Ancylobacter polymorphus: one gene and its partner. The protein of the gene in region 1 interacts with the protein of each later gene in a pairwise test. Links are inferred from orthologs where the notes say so. Each region holds a gene or a part of one and is shown on either strand. Other genes may lie near its edges.

What was found. The genes of interacting proteins can lie anywhere in the genome.
Region 2: the proteins of gyrA (region 1) and gyrB interact in binary tests that used the Escherichia coli proteins (3 or more experiments, as listed by UniProt). The link is inferred for Ancylobacter polymorphus from one-to-one orthologs.

What each region holds. Positions count from the first base shown.
Region 1 is NZ_CP083239.1:3,404,370-3,412,416, reverse strand. The notes cover bases 3,830-7,145. They hold gyrA (DNA gyrase subunit A), read left to right. Parts: upstream 3,830-4,161; coding sequence 4,162-6,945; downstream 6,946-7,145. Other genes in these bases: K9D25_RS16140 (alpha/beta hydrolase family protein), read left to right, coding at 7,073-7,145; K9D25_RS16150 (MarC family protein), read right to left, coding at 3,830-3,885. Outside these bases: excinuclease ABC subunit UvrA, read right to left, coding at 1-2,028; K9D25_RS16160 (hypothetical protein), read right to left, coding at 2,126-2,278; ssb (single-stranded DNA-binding protein), read left to right, coding at 2,551-3,114; more of K9D25_RS16150, read right to left, coding at 3,259-3,829; more of K9D25_RS16140, read left to right, coding at 7,146-8,047. UniProt on the Escherichia coli protein: A type II topoisomerase that negatively supercoils closed circular double-stranded (ds) DNA in an ATP-dependent manner to maintain chromosomes in an underwound state.
Region 2 is NZ_CP083239.1:1,475-9,329, reverse strand. What follows is about bases 2,324-5,447. They hold gyrB (DNA topoisomerase (ATP-hydrolyzing) subunit B), read right to left. Parts: upstream 5,048-5,447; coding sequence 2,600-5,047; downstream 2,324-2,599. Other genes in these bases: recF (DNA replication/repair protein RecF), read right to left, coding at 5,234-5,447; K9D25_RS00025 (DUF6152 family protein), read right to left, coding at 2,324-2,487. Outside these bases: K9D25_RS00035 (thiamine pyrophosphate-binding protein), read right to left, coding at 1-1,519; K9D25_RS00030 (DUF2214 domain-containing protein), read right to left, coding at 1,601-2,083; more of K9D25_RS00025, read right to left, coding at 2,092-2,323; more of recF, read right to left, coding at 5,448-6,397; dnaN (DNA polymerase III subunit beta), read right to left, coding at 6,394-7,509; chromosomal replication initiator protein DnaA, read right to left, coding at 7,733-7,855. UniProt on the Escherichia coli protein: DNA gyrase negatively supercoils closed circular double-stranded DNA in an ATP-dependent manner to maintain chromosomes in an underwound state.

The DNA of each region.
Region 1 (8,047 bases):
CCGCGCCACCGCCTTGTACAGCGTGTCGATCAGCAGGGTCGACTTGCCGCCGCCCGACACGCCGGTAACTGCCGTAAACAAGCCGAGCGGGATCGACGCGGTGACGTTCTTCAGATTGTTGCCGCGCGCATTCACCACCCGCAGCATGCGCTTGGGGTTCGGCTTGCGACGCTTGGGTACCGGCACGTTGAGCTCGCCGGTGAGGTATTTGCCTGTGAGCGAATTCGGGTTGGCGAGGAGTTCCTTCGGCGTGCCCTGCGCCACGATGCGCCCGCCATGCACGCCAGCGCCGGGGCCTACATCGACCACGTAATCGGCGGCAAGGATCGCGTCTTCGTCATGCTCGACGACGATGACCGTATTGCCGAGATCGCGCAGCCGCCGCAGGGTGCCGAGCAGGCGCTCATTGTCGCGCTGGTGCAGTCCGATGGACGGCTCGTCCAGCACATAGAGCACGCCGGTGAGACCGGAGCCAATCTGTGAGGCGAGCCGGATGCGCTGACTCTCGCCACCGGACAACGTGCCGGAGGCGCGGGCGAGGGTGAGATAATCCAGCCCGACATCGAGCAGGAAGGCGAGGCGCTCGCGGATCTCCTTGAGAATACGCGCGGCGATCTCGTTCTGCTTGTCGGTGAGCTGGCCGGGGAGGCTGGCGAACCACTCCAGCGCGTGGCGCACGGAAAGCTCTGCCGCCGCGCCGATATGCCGGCCGGCGATCTTCACCGCCAAAGCCTCAGGCTTCAGCCGGTAGCCATGGCAGGCGGCGCAGGGAACGGCGGAGAAATATTTGCCGATCTCCTCGCGCGCCCAATCGCTTTCCGTTTCGCGCCAGCGCCGTTCCAGATTGGTGACGATGCCCTCGAACGTCTTCACCGTCTCATAGGCGCGCATGCCGTCATTATAGACGAAGCGGATGGTCTCGGCCTTCGAGCCGTGCAGAATGACGTTGCGCACATTCTCCGGCAGCTCCGACCAGGGAGTCGTGAGCTTGACGCCGTAATGACGGGCAATCGCCTCCAGCGTCTGGCCGTAATAGGGCGAAGTCGACTTCGCCCAAGGCGCGATGGCGCCCTGCTTCAGCGAGCGCGCCGCATCCGGGACGATGAGGTTCGGGTCGATCTTGCTCTCATGGCCCAACCCATCGCACGTGGGGCAGGCGCCGAACGGGTTGTTGAAGGAGAACAGCCGCGGTTCGATCTCGGCAATGGTGAAGCCGGAAACCGGGCAGGCGAATTTCTCCGAGAACACGATGCGGCGGGCGTCGCCGCTCTCTTCCTTCTCGTCGGCGAACTCGATGACCGCGATGCCGTCGGCCAGGCCGAGCGCCGTCTCGAACGAATCCGCCAGCCGGCTGGCGATGTCTGGCCGCACGACGAGGCGGTCCACCACCACGTCGATATCGTGCTTGAACTTCTTGTCGAGCGACGGCGCGTCGGCGATCTCATGGAACTCGCCGTCGATCTTGACCCGCTGGAATCCCTTCTTCTGGAATTCGGCCAGTTCCTTCCGATACTCGCCCTTGCGACCGCGCACCACGGGCGCGAGCAGATAAAGCCGCGTCTTCTCCGGCAGGGCGAGCACCCGGTCGACCATCTGGCTGACGGTCTGGCTTTCGATCGGCAGTCCGGTGGCCGGCGAATAGGGCACGCCCACGCGCGCCCAAAGCAGGCGCATATAGTCATAGATCTCGGTGACGGTGCCGACCGTCGAGCGCGGATTCTTCGAGGTCGTTTTCTGCTCGATGGAAATGGCCGGCGAGAGGCCGTCGATCTGATCGACATCCGGCTTCTGCATCATCTCCAGAAACTGGCGCGCATAGGCCGAGAGGCTCTCGACATAGCGGCGCTGACCCTCGGCATAGATGGTGTCGAAGGCCAGAGACGACTTGCCCGACCCGGACAGGCCGGTGAATACCACCAGGCTGTCGCGCGGGATTTCGAGATCGACATTCTTGAGGTTGTGCTCGCGCGCGCCCCGGATCGCAATCGTGCGGGCATCGCGGCGCGGGAGATCCACGCGGTCCTTCATTCCGAACTCTTCTCGCCGGTTTCTACGGGCAGCTACGCCGAACAACAGATTTTGCAGGGCGGCGCATTACGGCGACGAGGCCCGCCCGGCGAAGGGATCAGCCCCCGACGCCGTGCAGCGCTGCCAAACCCGCCGCGACAGCAAGTGCGCCGGCTACGGCCAGAAAGGCGCGGCGGATCAACGCCTGGCGGGCCTCTTCGGCACGGACGGCGATGGCACGGGCGCGCGGGCGATGGCGCATCTGGGTCATGATGGGGACAGGCTCCCTTTTAGAACACAGGGTAAACATAGTCCGGCGCGCGCGCTTCGCAATGTCGACTCAGCACTCTTGCGGCAGCTTAGACACAATGCTAGGAACAGAACAAGAACAATGTTTCTGGTCGATGTTCCGCGGCGCCATGTGGGCGCAAAGCGGTGGACAGCACAGGCCCGAGGCGCGCGGCCGGGCGTCCGCTGGTCTATTATGCGTTCCCTTTCACGAGCGCGCGCCAGAGCGGGCGTCCGGCAGTTTCGGAGGACAAGATGGCGGGCAGCGTCAACAAGGTGATCCTGATCGGCAATCTCGGCCGCGACCCCGAAGTGCGGACGTTCCAGAATGGCGGGCGCGTGTGCAATTTGCGCATCGCGACCTCGGAAACGTGGCGCGACAAGGCCTCGGGGGAGCGCAAGGAGCGCACCGAGTGGCACAGCGTGGTGATTTTCAACGAGAACCTGCTGCGCGTCGCGGAGCAGTATCTGCGCAAGGGTTCCAAGGTCTATATTGAAGGCCAGATCGAGACCCGCAAGGCCACCGACCAGAATGGCGGCGAGCGCTACTTCACCGAAATCGTGCTGCGGCCGTTCCGGGGCGAACTCACCATTCTCGACAGCCGCGGCGGCGGGTCGGAAGGCGGCGGCGGAGATGATTACAGCGCCGGGAGCAGCGATTTCGGTTCGGGCGGCGGCTATGGCGGCGGTTCGGGTGGCGGGCGTTCCTTTGGTGGCGAGCGTCGTCCGGCACCTGCGAGCGGATCGGGCGGCGGCAAGTTCGGCGGCGGGCCCGCTGGCGGCTCCGGCGGCGACCTGGACGACGAGATTCCGTTCTGAGGCCTGGTCACCGAACCGGTACAGGGCAGAGCGGTGCGGCCTACCACTGCAAGATGCGCAGTGCGAGTAAGCGCCGCTAACGGTGCGTGAGCCGCATGGGGTCGCGGAGGCGGCAACAAAGACGGGCAATTCCCGATAGGGAGCTCAGGTGAGGAACGACGCCCGGATCCCGTCGATCACGAACTGTACCGCCAGCGCGGTCAGCACCACGCCCAGCAGGCGCGAAAGAATGGCGTTGCCGGTGACACCAAGCAGCCTGTCCATCCGACGGGCCGCGAGGAAGACAGCGAGGCAGCTCGCGATCACCAGCGCGGTGATGACGAAAAGCGCCGCGAGCCGCGCCGGGTCGCCATGCGCCTCGCCGGCCAGCAGCAGCATGGCGGTGATGGCGCCGGGCCCGGCCATCAGCGGGATGGCGAGCGGGAAGACCGCGAGCGTCCGCAGGAGCTTTTCGCGCTGGGCGACTTCCGACGCGTCGAATTTGCGCTCGGTGCGCCGGCCGAACACCATCTCGAAAGAGATCGCGAACAGCAACAGCCCACCGGCGATGCGAAACGCGGGCAGGGTGATACCCAGCGCGGCCAGAAGCGGCGCGCCGACAAGGCCGAACGTGACCAATATCGCGAGCGCAATGGCGGCCGAACGGAGCGCCACCAGACGCCTTTCTCCAGCCGTCAGATCCGAGGTGACGGCCAGGAACAGCGGCGCGAGGCCGATCGGGTCGATCACCACCGCCATGGTCACGATGGCCGAGAACATATAGTCGAGCACGTCGCCACCTTCCGCCTTCAATCACGGCGCCCCCGCCGACGGTAGCATTCTATAAGATCGTCCCCACGCGGGCCTGCCAAGGCCTCTCAGATGACACCGCTTGGCTGGGCGCGGCGCCGCGCTTTCGCCACCTTCGCGCGGGGCTGTGGAATTGGGGCTGTAAGCCGTTGGTAAGGCACGCGTTTTGGCGCCGGAGAAAAAGCCGTCGCGCTGGCGTTTCCGGGCAGAATGGTCTAAACAGGCACACACGTTCCGCAACCACGGAAAGACGATTCCTTGTCCGATTCCGACACGTTCAACCCGGAGGGCGGCGGCCCTTCGGATATCCGGCCCGTCTCGATCACCGAGGAGCTGTCCCGCAGCTATCTCGACTATGCGATGAGCGTCATCGTCTCGCGCGCGCTTCCCGATGTGCGCGACGGTCTGAAGCCGGTGCATCGCCGTATTCTGTTCTCGATGCGCGAGAACAATTACACGCCTGAGCGCCCCTACAATAAATCGGCGCGTGTGACCGGCGATACGATGGGTAAGTACCATCCGCACGGCAACCAGGCGATCTATGACGCGCTGGTGCGTCTGGCGCAGGACTTCTCCATGCGCCTGCCGCTGATCGACGGCCAGGGCAATTTCGGTTCTGTCGATGGCGACCCGCCGGCGGCCGAGCGCTACACCGAGGTGCGCCTCGCCAAGCCGGCGATGAACCTGCTGGACGATCTCGACAAGGACACGGTCGATTTCCAGGACAATTACGACGGCCGCGAGCAGGAGCCGACGGTCCTGCCGGCCCGCTTCCCCAATCTTCTGGTCAACGGCGCCGGCGGCATCGCCGTCGGCATGGCGACCAACATCCCCCCGCACAATCTCGGCGAGGTGGTGGATGCGTGCGTTGCGCTTATCGACGACCCCTCGCTCGATGTGGAGCGGCTGCTCGACTATATTCAGGGCCCGGACTTCCCCACAGGCGCGCTCATTCTCGGACGCAGCGGCATAAGGCAAGCCTATCTCACCGGCCGCGGCTCCATCGTCATGCGTTCGCGCGCGACGATCGAGGAAATCCGCAAGGACCGTGACGCCATCATCGTCACCGAAATTCCCTATCAGGTGAACAAGGCGACCATGATCGAGCGCATCGCCGAACTGGTGCGCGAGAAGCGGCTGGAGGGCATCGCCGAAATCCGCGACGAATCCTCCCGCGAAGGCATGCGGGTGGTGTTCGAGGTCAAGCGCGACGCCCAGGCGGATGTCGTGCTGAACAATCTCTACCGCATGACCGCGCTGCAGACGTCCTTCGGCGCGAATATGGTGGCGCTGAACGGCGGCAAGCCGGCGCTGATGAACCTGCTGGATCTGTTGACCGCCTTCGTCGCCTTCCGCGAGGACGTGGTGAGCCGGCGGACCAAGTTCCTGCTGCGCAAGGCGCGTGACCGTGCGCATGTGCTGGTCGGCCTCGCCATCGCCGTCGCCAATATCGACGAGATCATCCACACGATCCGCACCTCGCCCGATCCCGCGTCGGCGCGCGAGGCGCTGATGACGCGGCATTGGCCGGCGATGGATGTCGCCCCGCTGATCGCGCTCATCGACGATCCCCGGCATCGGCTCGCCGAGGACGGCACCTATCGCCTCTCCGCCGAGCAGGCGCGCGCCATTCTCGATCTGCGCCTGCAGCGCCTCACCGCGCTGGGCCGGGACGAGGTCGCGGACGAACTCGACAAGATCGCGGTAGAGATTCGCGAATATCTCGACATTCTCGCCAGCCGCGAGCGCATCCGTGGCATCGTCAAGGACGAGCTGTTGGCGGTGAAGGCGGAATTCGGCACGCCGCGCAAGACCGAGATCACCGAAGCTGAGGGCGATTTCGAGGACGAGGACCTGATCGCCCGCGAAGACATGGTCGTCACGGTTTCCCATGCCGGCTATGTCAAGCGTGTGCCGCTGTCGACCTATCGCGCGCAGCGGCGCGGCGGCAAGGGCCGCTCGGCGATGCAGACCAAGGACGAAGATTTCGTCACCCGCCTCTTCGTCGCCTCGACCCATGCGCCGGTGCTGTTCTTCTCGTCCAAGGGGCAGGTCTACAAGCTGAAGGTCTGGCGCCTGCCGATGTCGGCGCCGCAGTCGCGCGGCAAGGCGCTGGTGAACATTCTGCCGCTCACCGAAGGCGAGCGCATCACCTCGATCATGGCGCTGCCGGACGAGGAGGCGTGGAGCCGGCTTCAGATCATGTTCGCGACCAATTCCGGCACGGTGCGGCGGAACGAGCTGTCCGATTTCACCAATGTGAACCGCAACGGCAAGATCGCGATGAAGCTGGAAGTGGGTGAGTCCATCGCCGGCGTGCAACTCTGCACCGAGGCCGACGACGTGCTGCTGACCAGCGCCAACGGCCAGTGCATCCGCTTTCCCGTTACCGAGGTGCGTGTCTTCAAGGGACGCGATTCCATGGGCGTGCGCGGCATCCAGCTGGAAGAGGGTGATCGGCTCATTTCCATGGCGATCATTCGCCATGTCGAGGCGACGGCGGAAGAGCGTGCCGCCTATATCAAGCTCGCCAACGCCATCCGCCGGAGCCAGAACGGCGTGGAGGCCAATGGCGAGGAGGGCGAGGTCGTTGAGGCCGAGATCGTCGAGCCGGATGCGGAAGAAGCGGTTGCCGGGCCGGCGGATATCGACCAGGCGCGCTATGTCGCCATGGGCGCTGCCGAGCAATTCATCCTGACACTCTCGGAGAATGGCTACGGCAAGCGCACCTCGTCCTATGAGTACCGCACCACGCGGCGCGGCGGTAAGGGCATCGTCGCCATGGCGGTCAATGACCGCAACGGCCCGTTGGTTGCCTCGTTCCCCGTGGAGGACGCCGATCAGATCATGCTGGTCACCGATGGCGGCCAGCTCATCCGCTGCCCGGTGAACGGCATCCGCACCGTGGGGCGTGGCAGCCAAGGCGTGATCGTGTTCGACACGGCGGAGGACGAGAAGGTCGTCTCCGTCGAGCGCGTCACCGAGGACGAGGGCGACGAGGCGCTGGGCGGCGAGGCGGCGGGCGAAGACGCCGCAAGCTGAGCCAAGGCCATGATGAGAACACGGAACGGCGCCAGAAGGCGCCGTTCTTGTTTCCACGCCTCGTATGTTGCCCCGCCGAATGTCATCGCCCATGCGTCCCCTTTTCCTCCTTCTCGCGCTTGCCTTCATGGCGATCAGCGCTGGAGTCGCGCGCGCCGACGGTGTCGGCTTTCGCCGGCTGAGCCTCACCGAGATTCCGGAGCGCCCCCTGGAGGCGGCGGTCTGGTATCCGACATCGGCGGCGGGCCCGCAGACCTTGATCGGCGACAATGCCGTCTTGGTGGGCGAATCCGTCATCGTCGACGCCGCCCCGGCAGCCGGTCGCCACCGTCTCGTCGTGCTCTCTCACGGCTTTGGCGGCAATCTCGGCAACCAGGCCTGGCTGGCGGTCGCGCTTGCGCGGCATGGCTATATGGTCGCGGCGGTGAACCATCCCGGCACCACCAGCCGCAACCTCAAGCCCGATATTGGCGCCCGACTTTGGGAACGGCCGCGCGATCTGTCCCGGCTGATCGACCGGATCACCCGCGACCCCGCCTTCGGTGCAGATGCCGACAAGGTCGGCGTCATCGGCCATTCTCTCGGCGGCTGGACGGCGATGGCGCTTGCTGGTGCGCGTTTCGATCCGGCCCGTTTCGCGGCGGACTGCGACGTTTATGCCCAGCTCGCGGCCTGCGAGATATCTGGTCGGCTTGAGGTGGGAAGCACGGTCGAGGCGCGCACGCTGTTGGCCGGTGATCTCGCCGACCGGCGCGTGGGTGCGGCGGTATCGCTCGATCTCGGGCTGGCGCGCGGCTTCACGCCGGAGAGCCTCGCTGCCCTGAAAGTGCCTGTGCTGGTGATCTCGGCAGGCGAGGGCGACCCGCATGTGCCGGCCGCACTGGAGTCGCGTTATCTGGCCGCGCATCTCCCTTTCGCATTGGGACGCTATATCGCTTTGGACGGCGCTACGCATTTCAGCTTCCTGCCACTGTGCAAGCCGGGGGCGGTCGCGTTGCTGGAGGCGGAGCAGCAGGGCGATGGCCCGATCTGCCATAACGGCACCGCCGCGGAGGGGCGCGCGGCCCTCCACGCGCAGGTGGCCGACGCCGTATTGCATTTT
Region 2 (7,855 bases), 3.4 Mb from region 1 along the record:
CGCCAAAGGCGCGGGCATAGGCGGCGAAATCCGGATTCTTCAACGTCGTGCCGAAAACACGCGTCGGATATTCGCGCTCCTGATGCATGCGGATGGTGCCATACATGCCATTGTCCACCACGATGGCGACGATGGGCGCGCCATACTGCACCGCGGTGGCGAATTCCTGCCCAGTCATCAGGAAATCCCCGTCGCCGCACACGGCCACGACGGGCGTCTCCGGCTGGGAGATCTTCGCCGCGACCGCAGCCGGCAGGCCATAGCCCATGGAGCCCGACGTTGGCGCGAGCTGCGTGCCATAGGCGCGGAAGCGATGGAAGCGGTGCACCCAGATGGCGAAATTGCCCGCGCCATTGCAGACAATGGTGTCCTTGGGCAGGGCGCGCAGATAGTGCACGAGGCTCGCCATCTGCACCGCGCCGGGATTGGCGGGGGGCGCCTCGGTCCATTCGAGATAATCGGCCCGCGCCTGCGCCCGCCAGTCACCCCAGGTGATGGCGTTCGGCGGCTGCACCCCTTCCAGCGCGGAGGCGAAGGCGCCTGAGGAGGCGTTGATGGCGAGAGCGGGCTGATAGACCCGGCCCAGCTCTTCGGCATCGGCATGAACATGCACCAGCGGTACGCCGGGATCGGGAATGCCGAGCAGGCTGTAGCCCTGCGAGGGCACCTCGCCGAACCGCCCGCCGGCGAGAATGACGAGATCGGCGTCCTTCAGACGGGCCGTGAGCTTCGGATTGACGGAGAAACCGATGTCGCCGGCGAAACAGGCGTGATCCGCCGGAAACAGCATCTGCCGCCGGAAGCTGACCGCCACGGGGAGGTCGAAGCGCTCGGCGAAGCGGGTGACGGAGGCGACCGCGCGTTCGTTCCAGCGCGCCCCGCCAAGGATCATCAGCGGCCGCTTGGCCGCCCAGAGCAGGCGCTGCAGCCGCATCATGTCGGCAAGGCCCGGCCAGGTTTCGGCCGGCTCCACGGCAGGCGCGTCCGGCACCTCGGCGAGCGCGCTCAGCACGTCTTCCGGCAGGGCGACGACCACCGGCCCCGGCCGGCCCTGCATGGCGACGCGGAAGGCCCGGGAGACGATTTCCGGAATGCGCGCCGCGTCGTCGATTTCCACCGCCCATTTGGCGAGCGGGCCGAAGACGGCGCGGTAATCGACCTCCTGAAACGCTTCACGACCGCGCATCGCCCGCGAGATCTGGCCGACGAACAGGATCATCGGCGTCGAATCCTGCTGGGCGATATGGATGCCGGCGCTCGCATTGGTAGCGCCGGGCCCGCGCGTGACGAAGCAGATTCCCGGCCGCCCGGTCAGCTTGCCGCAGGCTTCCGCCATCATCGCCGCGCCGCTTTCCTGCCGGCAGATCACGAAGTCGATGGCGCTGTCGGACAGCGCATCCAGCACGTCGAGATAGCTTTCGCCGGGCACGCCGAAGGTGCGGGTCACGCCGTTGGCGAGGAGGGCGTCGACGAGGAGGCGGGCGCCAGTGCGCGGGGCAGGGGAGGGCAGGGACATCATGGGCAAGAACTCGACGCGAAGGACGGGGCACTCTAGTGCCAGCGGACGGCGAAGGCGAGTGAACTTGCGGCCAAGCCCGCCTCAGGCGAAGCCGATCCACCGGCCCGCCACGAGAAGGGCGATCCAGAGCACAATCGAGGCGGCGGCGCAGGCGCGCACAGCCGGCGTGACAGGCGCGCCCGTCATCGCCCGCCGGAAGTCTGCATTCGTGTGCTGAAGCCCGCTATTCGCAAGCGCCGCAGCCAGGAGGGCCAGCTTGATCTGGAAGGCGGGGTTGGCGGCATAGTCGATGGGGCGTATCGAGAACAGCCACGCCCCCGTGAGCACAGCGAGGCCAAGGCCAAAAGCCGCCACCCGCAGCTGAAGCGGCCCCATCACGGCAAGCGGCACGGCGCCGAACGCACCAAGCAGCCGCAGGTCGAGCACGAGAATGGCGCCGAGCAGCAGCGCGACGCCGAGAATGTGGGCCGCATTGACGAGGAGGTAGGCGATCCACGACGCCCGCAGGGCGCGGGCGCCGGGCCAATCTGCCAGCGCGGCGAGAGTGCCCCACAGCTCTTCCACCGGCAACCTCAGTTGCGGCCGATCCGCTCGGGGTACATGTCGTAATTCGTGCCTGCGAGGGTGATGCGCACCGCTTTCATATGGGCCTTGGCGCTGTCGCGATTTCGGTTGCCAAGCACGGTGATGGCGTCGCCGGGCTTGGCCGTATCCCCGGTGAAGCCGGAAGCGGAAGTCTGGCGGGGATTGCCGAGATCGACCTGCCAGAGCGTGCCGTCGCTGGCCGTCACCTCAAGCGAGGGGTGCGGCGGCGCCATCGAGATGGTCTTGATGGTGCCTTCCAGCGTCATCTGCTCGCTCTCCGCCCAGCTCCAGCCGTGATGGGCGAGAGCGGGGGCCGAGAGGGCAAGGAGGCCGGCAAGGCCGGCGCCGAGCATCGTGCGTGACGGGCGAAGGGATGTGAGCATGGTGCGGCTCCTGTCGTAAGGGAAGTCGCACAAGACTATGGGGCGGGCGGGCTTCGCGACGAGCCGTCCGCCCCTCACATCTGCGCCAGCACAGCGCTTTGCGGAAGGGGCCTCAGACGTCGACGCTGGCGCGCAGCGCATTGTCCTGGATGAACTCGCGGCGCGGTTCCACCACATCGCCCATCAGACGGTTGAACAGGTCGTCGGCGTCCGCGACTTCCTTCACCTTCACCTGCAGCAGCGAACGGGCATCGACATCGAGCGTCGTCTCCCACAGCTGCTCGGCATTCATCTCGCCAAGGCCCTTGTAGCGCTGCAGCGCGACGCCCTTGCGGCCGGCATCGGTCACGGCATCGAACAGGTCCATCGGGCCGAAGACGAGGGTTTCGGATCCCTTGCGGCGCAGGGTGGCGGGGTCGGCATGCACCTCCTGCAGGTCGGCCGCCAGGCTGTCGAGCCGGCGCGCCTCGGCGGAGCCGATGAAGGTGGCGTCGAGCACGGCCACTTCTTTCACCCCGCGCACGGTCCGTGTGAAACGGAAGCCGGCGCCATCAGCCTCGCCGGTCCAGCCGCGTTCCGTGTCCTCGGCGATCCGGTCAAGCCGGCCGGCGACGATAGTGGCGATCTCAGAGGCGCGTTCTTCCTCGACCAGCAGGCCGGGCGTCAACGCGCCGGCGATCGCCGCCTGCTCCACCACCGCGCGGTTGTAACGTGGATGCAGGCCGTTCATCACATGGCGGAAGGAGCGGGCGCTTTCCAGCACATGATGAAGATCGGCCCCGCCGCGCACTTCGCCGGTGGCAAGATGCAAGGACGCCTCGTCCAGGCCCTGGGTGATGAGGTAATCTTCCAGCGAACGCTCGTCCTTGAGATATTGCTCGGACTTGCCGCGCGTCACCTTATAGAGCGGCGGCTGGGCAATGTAGATGTGCCCGCGTTCAAGCAGTTCCGGCATCTGGCGGAAGAAGAAGGTCAGCAGAAGGGTGCGGATGTGGGAACCGTCCACGTCCGCGTCCGTCATGATGATGATCTTGTGGTAGCGCAGCTTGTCGACATTGAAGTCGTCGCGGCCGATTCCCGTGCCGAGCGCCGTGATCAGCGTGCCGATCTGGTCGGACGAGAGCATCTTGTCGAAGCGGGCGCGCTCGACATTCAGGATCTTGCCGCGCAGCGGCAGGATCGCCTGGAAGGCCCGGTTGCGGCCCATCTTGGCGGAACCGCCGGCCGAGTCACCCTCGACGATGAAAAGTTCGGATTTGGCCGGATCGCGTTCCTGACAGTCGGCGAGCTTGCCGGGCAGCGAAGCGACATCGAGAGGGTTCTTGCGGCGGGTGAGTTCGCGCGCCCGGCGCGCCGCTTCGCGTGCAGCAGCGGCTTCGACCACCTTGGTCACCAGCGCCTTGCTCTCGCCGGGGTGCTCCTCGAGCCAAGTGCCGAGCGCATCGTTCACCAGCGCCTCGACCACTGGGCGCACCTCGGACGAGACCAGCTTGTCCTTGGTCTGGGATGAGAATTTCGGGTCAGGCACCTTCACCGAAAGCACGGCGGTGAGGCCCTCGCGGCAATCCTCGCCGGTAGGGTCGACCTTCTCTTTCTTGGCGATGCCGGAGCGCTCTGAATAGCCGATGATCTGGCGAGTCAGGGCCGCCGCGAAGCCGGTGAAATGGGTGCCGCGGTCACGCTGAGGGATGTTGTTGGTGAAGCACAGCACGTTCTCATGGTAGCTGTCGTTCCATGAGAGCGCGCATTCCACCATGATGCCGTCGCGCTCGGCGCGGATCACGATCGGCTTGGGCAACAGAGCCTGCTTGGAACGGTCGAGATACTGCACGAAGGCTTCGACGCCGCCTTCATACATCATCTCTTCGCGCTTCACCTCGGCATGGCGCGCGTCGGTCAGGACAATCCGCACGCCCGAATTGAGGAAGGCGAGTTCGCGCAGCCGGTGTTCCAATGTGCCATAGTCGAATTCGGTCTTGGTGAAGGTTTCCGGGCTCGGCAGGAATGTCACGCGCGTGCCGCGCCGGCCTTCCGGCGCGGGCCCGGTTTGCTTCAGGTCCGCTTCGGCGTCGCCGTGGCGGAAGCGCATGAAGTATTCATATCCACCGCGCCAGATGGTGAGGTCGAGAGTTGTGGAAAGCGCGTTCACCACCGAGACGCCGACGCCGTGCAGGCCACCGGAGACCTTATAGGAGTTCTGGTTGAATTTACCGCCCGCGTGCAACTGGGTCATGATGACCTGCGCCGCGGAAACCCCTTCTTCTTCATGGATGTCGGTCGGGATGCCGCGGCCATTATCGGTCACGGTGACCGAACCTTCAGCGTTCAGCGTGACCGTCACCTCATTGGCATAGCCGGCCAGCGCTTCATCGATGGCGTTGTCCACCACCTCATACACCATATGGTGGAGACCGGAGCCGTCATCCGTATCGCCGATATACATTCCCGGGCGCTTGCGCACCGCGTCGAGGCCGCGAAGCACCTGAATCGACTGCGCGCCATAGTCTTCCCCGTTCGCGGTGTTCGCGGCGGGGGACGGAGCGTTGTCAGGGTCGGCCATGGAATGAAGCTCTACGAATCGAGGATGTGATTGGGATTTATACCGCACTCGCACGGTGAATTCGTGGCGGGGCGTTAGCACTTTGACAGGCCGGCGCCCGGGTGAATGGCCACGACGACGGAGCCCGCCGACAAGCCCATTGGGATGGTCCGATTTCTAGGGCATTTTCCCTTTTATTTCAAGGGTTCAGGCGTGCCTCTCGACATGGCCGGGCGTCACCGCGAAGGTTTCCGCCCTTCCGGCAAGCGCCGCGAAGGCCGAGGGGTCGGCGCCGGTCATCCACACCTGCGCGCCGAGCGCGTCGAGCGCGGCAAAAAGGGCGATGCGCCGTTCGGGGTCGAGATAGGCGACCACATCGTCGAGGAGCATGACGGGCGTTCCGCCCGTCATCTCCGTCACCAGGCGGGCATGTGCGAGGGCGAGCCCGATCAGCAGCGCCTTCTGCTCGCCGGTGGAACCCTGTCCGGCGGGAATGGCTTTCGGACCGTGGCCGACGAGCAGGTCGGTCAGATGCGGCCCCTCCAGGGTCCGCCCTGCCGCGCGGTCACGCGGGCGGGCGGCCCGCAAGGCCATCCGGTACTGATCCTCGACGACCGTTGCCGGCTCGGTTGCCAGCGCGCGCTCCACCTCCCCGTCAAGCGCAACCGTTGCCCAGGGGAAAAGGGACGCGCCGTCGTCATGCGCCTCGCGCCCCTGCGCGATGCCAGCGGCAAGCCGTTGCACGGTCTCCATCCGCGCTGCAGCCACCGCGATCGCGAGCGCCGCCAGTTCCTGTTCCACGGCGTCGAGATAGCGGGGATCGGTCGTGGGCTCCTCAAGCAGGCGGTTACGCGACCGTAGCGCCCGCTCCAGCGCGTTGACCCGCGCCCCGTGCTCGGCATCGACCGCCAGCACCAGACGGTCGAGGAAACGCCGACGTTCCGAAGGCGGGCCGAGAAACAGCCCGTCCATGTCGGGCGTCAGCCAGACAATGCGGACATGGGCGGCAAAGGCCGCAGCCGACCCCACGCTCTCGCCGTCGATGCGGCAGCGGCGGGTTCGCGTCTCGCTATCGGCTTCGACGCCGGTGCCGAGCACGACCTCGCCATACGCCCCTTCGACCACGGCGGACAACGCCCACCCCTGGGCGCCGGGCCGACGCGCCGCAAACTGGTCGAGCGTGGCACGCCGCAGGCCACGACCCGGCGCAAGCAGCGAGATGGCTTCCAGAAGATTGGTCTTCCCGGCCCCGTTCTGGCCCAGCAACACGATGGGCCCTTTGCCGACGCGAATATCCGCAGACGGGTAGCTGCGGAAATCGGTCAGCCGCAAGCGCGCGAGGCGGGCCGTAACCGTCGTGGCCGCGCTCACACCCGCATCGGCATCAGCACATAGAGCGCGCCGCGCTTGTCCGGGTCCTGCACCAGGGTGGGCGAACCGGGATCGGCGAGCTTCAGCTCGGCCGTGCTGCCTTCGATCTGCGAGGTGATGTCGAGGAGGTAGCGGCTGTTGAAGCCGATATCGATCGCCTCGGCCGCGTATTCGACCTCGATCTCCTCCGTGGCGCTGCCCGAATCCGGATTGGTGACGGAGAGGGTCAGTTTGCCATCGGCGATGGAGAGCTTAACCGCCCGGCCCCGCTCGCTGGCCACGGTGGAGACGCGATCGACGGCGGAAGCGAAATCGGCCTTGTCGACCACCAGTGTCTTGTCGTTGCCGACCGGAATGACGCGGCCATAATCCGGGAAGGTGCCGTCGATGAGTTTGGAGGTCAGCACCACGCGATCAAGCGACACGCGGATCTTGGCGGCGGAAAGCTCGACCGTCACCTCGGCATCCGCATTCTCGGCAAGGCGCTGGATTTCGGCGACGGCCTTGCGCGGCACGATGACGCCGGGCATGCCGCTGGCGCCGGCAGGCGCGGTTGTCTGCGCCTGCGCCAGGCGATGGCCGTCAGTGGCGACGGCGCGCAGCACCGGTCCGCCAGCGTCCGCTACGTGGAGATAAATGCCGTTGAGATAGTAGCGGGTCTCTTCGGTCGAGATCGCGAACTGGGTCTTGTCCACGAGGCGCTTCAGCTCGCCGGCCGGCAGGGTGAAGCTATGGGTCATCTCGCCGGCGGCCAGATCGGGGAACTCATTCTCCGGCAGTGTCTGCAGCGCGAAACGCGAACGGCCAGCGCGCACGGTGAGCGTGCTGCGGTCGCCCGATGTCTCGATCTGCACCTGGGCGCCTTCCGGCAGTTTGCGGACAATGTCGTAGATCGTATGCGCGGGAACGGTTGTCGCGCCTTCTTCCTGAACCTCGGCCGCGATCGTCTCGACAATCTCGATGTCGAGGTCGGTGGCCCGCAGCGCGAGCCCGCGCGGATCGCTCCGCATCAGCACGTTGGCGAGGATCGGAATGGTGTTGCGCCGCTCGACGACACGATGGACGTGGGCCAGAGACTTGAGCAACTCGGCCCGCTCGACAGTGACCTTCATGGCCGCGACACCCGTGGCTTTACGAAAAAGGAAAGGTGCACGAGGCACGGGCGGCCGAACGACCCCGGCCACGCGCCCCGGGCAGCGGCGCGACCGCGCCGCCGGGGGCGCCGACATTGCCGCCCCTCGCGTATCAAGGCAAGCGGCGCACCAAAGGGATGCGCCGAAATGATGGGGAAATCTGCGGGTATATCGGGCAAAACGCCGTCTTCGGCGCCCGCAGCTACTCGTCGTTGACCAGCCGCTTCAGCGTCTCAACCTCATCGGCGAGCACGCGGTCGGTGCCGACGAGGCCGTCGATCTTGCGTACGGCATGCAGCACCGTGGTGTGATCGCGCCCGCCAAA